Regions from separate parts of the Protofrankia sp. CiP1_Cm_nod3 genome, predicted to be linked through region 2. Evidence: predicted binding sites of a transcription regulator. Region 2 holds the regulator's gene; the other holds the start of a gene.

Region 1 (2,196 bases), on a different contig from region 2:
ACATCGCGATCGCGGTGAAGAACAGCCGGGAGATGGCCCTGCTGCCCTACACCTCGACGGCCCGCTGAGGAGGATGACGATGAAGCTCATCCTCACCCATGAGGTGCCCGGCCTCGGCAGCCCGGGTGACACGGTCCAGGTCGCTGCGGGGTACGGGCGCAACTACCTCATTCCCCGCCGGTACGCGATCGTGGCCACCCGGGGCGCCGAGAAGCAGATCGAGCAGATCCGTCGGGCCCGGTCGGCCCGGGAGATACGCGATCTCGGGCAGGCGAAGGAGATCGCCGGCCAGCTCGCTACCCTGCCGATCCGGCTGGTCAGCCGGGCGGGCAAGGAGGGCCGGCTGTTCGGTTCGGTGACAGCGGCGGACGTGGTGGCGGCCGTGGCCGCCGCCGGCGGCCCGGACCTGGACCGTCGACGGGTCGAGCTGCCCTCGCCGATCAAGGCGCTCGGGTCCCACACCGTGTCGGTGCATCTGCACCAGGAGGTCGTGGCGACCGTCAAGCTGGACGTCGTCTCCGCCTGATGACCGCCCGCCCGCGGCCGGCGCCCTGACGGGGCGGGCACGGGCAAAGGCCACGCGATGATCTCTGTCGCGTGGCCTTTGCCTTGGGCGCGCACGCTCCTGCTGGGCCGGCCGATGCCGGCGTCGCGGTCACCTGTTGTGCTTCCTGGGCGGCTGACCGTCAGGCGGCTGGACGTCAGGCGGCTGGACGTGCGGAGGCCGGTTCGGGGGTCCGCGTACGATTCGTCGTCGAATTTCTTCCATCCACAGGGGATGGACGGTGATGACGCCCTTCCTGCGCTGATAGCAGCACAGTCGACGCCGGCGCCGACTGGTTGTCCACAGCCCCGACGGGCTTGTCCCAGCGATTTCCCCAGCCTTTCCGGGGTTGTACACAAAGTTATCCACAGAGCCTGTGGATAACTTTTTGGCTGCCGGCCGGGCCCGCTCATACAGTCGACGCCCGGTGGAGTGCTCGACGAGACACCTCTCGAGGATTGACGGGGCCACCACCGTAGGCGAACATATGTTCGACTACGGTGTGGTGTGGAACTGTACCGCGCGGGACGGCACTGCGCGGGACCGTACTGCGCGGGACTGTGACGCGCGGGAGAGGGGCAGGCATGACGGGGGCCACGATCATGACGGGGTCACGGCCATGACGCTGACCGATGTCGACCGCGCCCGGGCCGCTTCCGGCGGGCCGGTCGAGCTCGACCGCACGCCGCCGCATGATCTGGCCGCCGAGCAGAGCGCGCTGGGCGGCATGATGCTGTCGAAGGACGCGATCGCCGACGTCGTCGAGGTGCTCTCCGCGAGCGACTTCTACCGCCCCGCGCACAGCACGGTCTACGGCGTCATCGGCGATCTCTACGGCCGTGGCGAGCCGGCTGACGTGATCAGCGTCGCCGCCGAGCTCGCCCGACGGGACCTGCTCGAGCGCGTCGGCGGGCCGGGCTACCTGCACACCCTCATCTCCAGCGTCCCGACCGCGGCGAACGCCGGCTACTACGCCCGCATCGTCGCGGAGAAGGCTGTTCTGCGCCGTCTCGCCGAGGCGGGCACCCGCATCGTCCAGCTCGCCTACGGCCCCGCCCAGGACGTGGACGAGGTGGTCGACCGCGCGCAGGCCGCCGTCTACGAGGTCACCGAACGCCGCTCGAGTGAGGACTACGCGCCCCTCGGCGACCTGCTCAACCCCGCGCTGGAGGAGATCGAGGCGATCGCGGGGCACGACGGCGCGCTGACCGGCGTCCCCACCGGCTTCAACGATCTCGACGAGCTGACCAACGGTCTCCACGGCGGCCAACTGTGGATCATTGCGGCCAGGCCCGCCGTCGGCAAGAGCACACTCGGGCTGGACCTCGCCCGGTCCGCGTCGATCCGTAACGGCATGACGTCCGTGATCTTCTCGCTGGAGATGAGCCGGATGGAGATCACCATGCGGCTGCTGTCGGCGGAGGCGCGGGTGTCCCTGCAGAACATCCGCACCGGCCGGCTCACCGATGACGACTGGGCCCGCCTGGCCCGCCGGATGGGCGAGGTCGCCGACGCGCCCCTGTTCATCGACGACAGCCCGCACCTGACCATGATGGAGATCCGGGCGAAGGCCCGCCGCCTGAAGCAGCGCAACGGCCTGCGGATGATCGTCCTCGACTACCTCCAGCTGATGTCCTCGCCGAAGCGCACCG
Region 2 (2,196 bases):
GGATGGCCGCCGCCGCCGCCGGCGCCCGCGCGGCGAGATCGGCGTGCAGCGCGGCCGGGCCCCGCTCGGACAGCTCCCGCTCCAGCCGTCCCCGTACGGCCGGGTCGGTGCCGGGGAAGGCGAGGTCGTCGAGGACGGCCCGGACGTAGAGCCCGGAGCCGCCCACGAGCACCGGCGTGCGGCCGGCGGCCAGCAGGCCGTCGACGGCCTGCCGGGCCAGCGCCTGGTAGGACGCTACGTCGGCGGCGCGGGTGACCTCCCAGACATCGAGCAGGTGATGGGGGACACCACCGCGTTCCGCCGGCGGCACCTTGGCGGTGCCGATGTCCATCCCGCAGTAGAGCTGCATGGAGTCGGCGTTGACGATCTCACCGCCCAGCTCGGTGGCCAGCGCGATCGCCAGGTCGCTCTTGCCGGCCGCTGTCGGCCCGACGACAGCCACGACCCGGCCGGCGCGGTGCCGGTCGACACCTGTGCCCATGCTCACTCCCGGGAGGATCAGACCCGGCGAAGAACCGCGACGATCCGGCCGAGGATCGTCGCACTGTCACCCGGAATGTCAGCATAGGCCGGATTCTGCGGCTCGAGCCAGACGTGGCCGTCACGACGGCGCAGCGTCTTGACCGTCGCCTCGCCGTCGATCATCGCGGCGACGATCTCGCCGCTGTCCGCGACCGGCTGCTGGCGGACGACCACCCAGTCGCCGTCGCAGATCGCGGCGTTGACCATGGAGTCCCCGACGACCCGCAGGGTGAACAGGGTGCCCTCCCCCACGATCTCGCGGGGGAGCGGGAAGACCTCCTCGACCGCCTGCTCGGCGAGGATCGGCCCACCCGCGGCGATGCGGCCGAGGACCGGCACATAGGCCGCCTGTGCGGGGCCAGCCGCCGACGAGCCTGCCGCGAGCGTACCAACGGCGGGCGCCTGGCGTGGCACGGGGCGTACCGGTGCCTGCGCGGAGAGGACCTCCATGGCCCGCGGGCGGTGCGGGTCGCGGCGCAGGAAGCCCTTCTCCTCCAGCGTCTTGAGCTGGTGCGCGACGCTGGACGTGCTCGTGAGCCCCACCGCATCGCCGATTTCCCGCACGCTCGGCGGGTAGCCTCGGCGCTCGACGGCGTCGCGGATCACCTCAAGCACCCTGCGCTGGCGGGGGGTCAGGCCCGTGGCGTCCGCCGGCCCGTCCGGCAGGTCGCGCACGGAGCCGCGGGGTGGCCGGCCGCGGCGGGTGCGGTTGTCGTCGGTGGTCATCCCTGCCGTACTCCTTCGTTGTCGGTCATGGCAGACTTGCGCTCCCGGCATATCCGACGTTCTGCCGTGAACCGGAGCTGGCGGCCACGACCTGGATCTGACCTGAATCTGATCGCTACGACCGTAACCGCCGCGGCCGGATATCTCAAACGTCTGTTCGAGCGTGTCACGACGATTCCGTCGGGACCGTGCGGTACAAACTCGATCAGACGTTCGATCGAACGGATGTTCTTTGATCATGTTGTTGGAAGTGGTATGTGCTGGTGGAAGTTGGGGAGGTGGACGATGCGGGCGTCGGCTGAGCCTCCGCTGCGGCTGACCGGGCGGGGCCGGGTTGTCCTGATTGTCCTGGTCATGCTGGTGTCCTGCCTGGTGCTGTCCGTGGCCCGGGTGACGTCGTCGGCCGCGCCGACCGGGGACGACCGGCCGGTGCGCGTCCACGTGGTGCGTTCCGGGGAGACGCTGTGGGGCATCGCGCGCGCGCTGGCTCCCGACGGTGACACCCGGGTGGTCGTGGCCCGGCTGGCCGGCCTCAACCGGCTGGAGACGACCGATCTCGTCCCCGGTCAGATGCTCCGTCTGCCGTGACGGGCCTGCCATGACGGGCCTGTCATGACAGGTCCGCATGAAGGGTCTTCTGTGATGCATGTGTCATGAGGTTCCGCGGGTGGGCCAGCTTGCCAGCTCGTGGTGTCCGGTCCTAGTGTTGACCACAACATCTTGTAGTTACGTGGCTGTAAGTCGACAAGATCTTGGAGGTTGTGCGTGCGGTGTCCGTTCTGTCGGCACCCTGACAGCAAGGTTGTCGACAGCCGGGAGGCCGAGGAGGGCGCCGCGATCCGTCGCCGTCGGTCGTGCCCGTCCTGCGGCCGTCGTTTCACGACGATCGAAGAGGCGTCACTGCGAGTCATCAAGCGCAGCGGTGTCACCGAGCCGTTCAGCCGCGGG

What was found. The regulator LexA, encoded in region 2, represses DNA repair genes until DNA is damaged. The targets are predictions, from matches to a motif close to CGAACNNNNGTTCG.
Region 1: dnaB (replicative DNA helicase) is a predicted target of LexA. The motif match lies at 1,025-1,038, and genes of this name have one in related genera.

What each region holds. Positions count from the first base shown of each region.
Region 1 is NZ_CEVIVD010000041.1:24,608-26,803, reverse strand. It holds gene rpsR (30S ribosomal protein S18) at 1-68, shown strand, start outside; gene rplI (50S ribosomal protein L9) at 80-526, shown strand; gene dnaB (replicative DNA helicase) at 1,164-2,196, shown strand, end outside.
Region 2 is NZ_CEVIVD010000004.1:70,019-72,214, forward strand. It holds gene miaA (tRNA (adenosine(37)-N6)-dimethylallyltransferase MiaA) at 1-481, opposite strand, end outside; gene lexA (transcriptional repressor LexA) at 499-1,248, opposite strand; gene AC5LUJ_RS02315 (LysM peptidoglycan-binding domain-containing protein) at 1,534-1,836, shown strand; gene nrdR (transcriptional regulator NrdR) at 2,014-2,196, shown strand, end outside.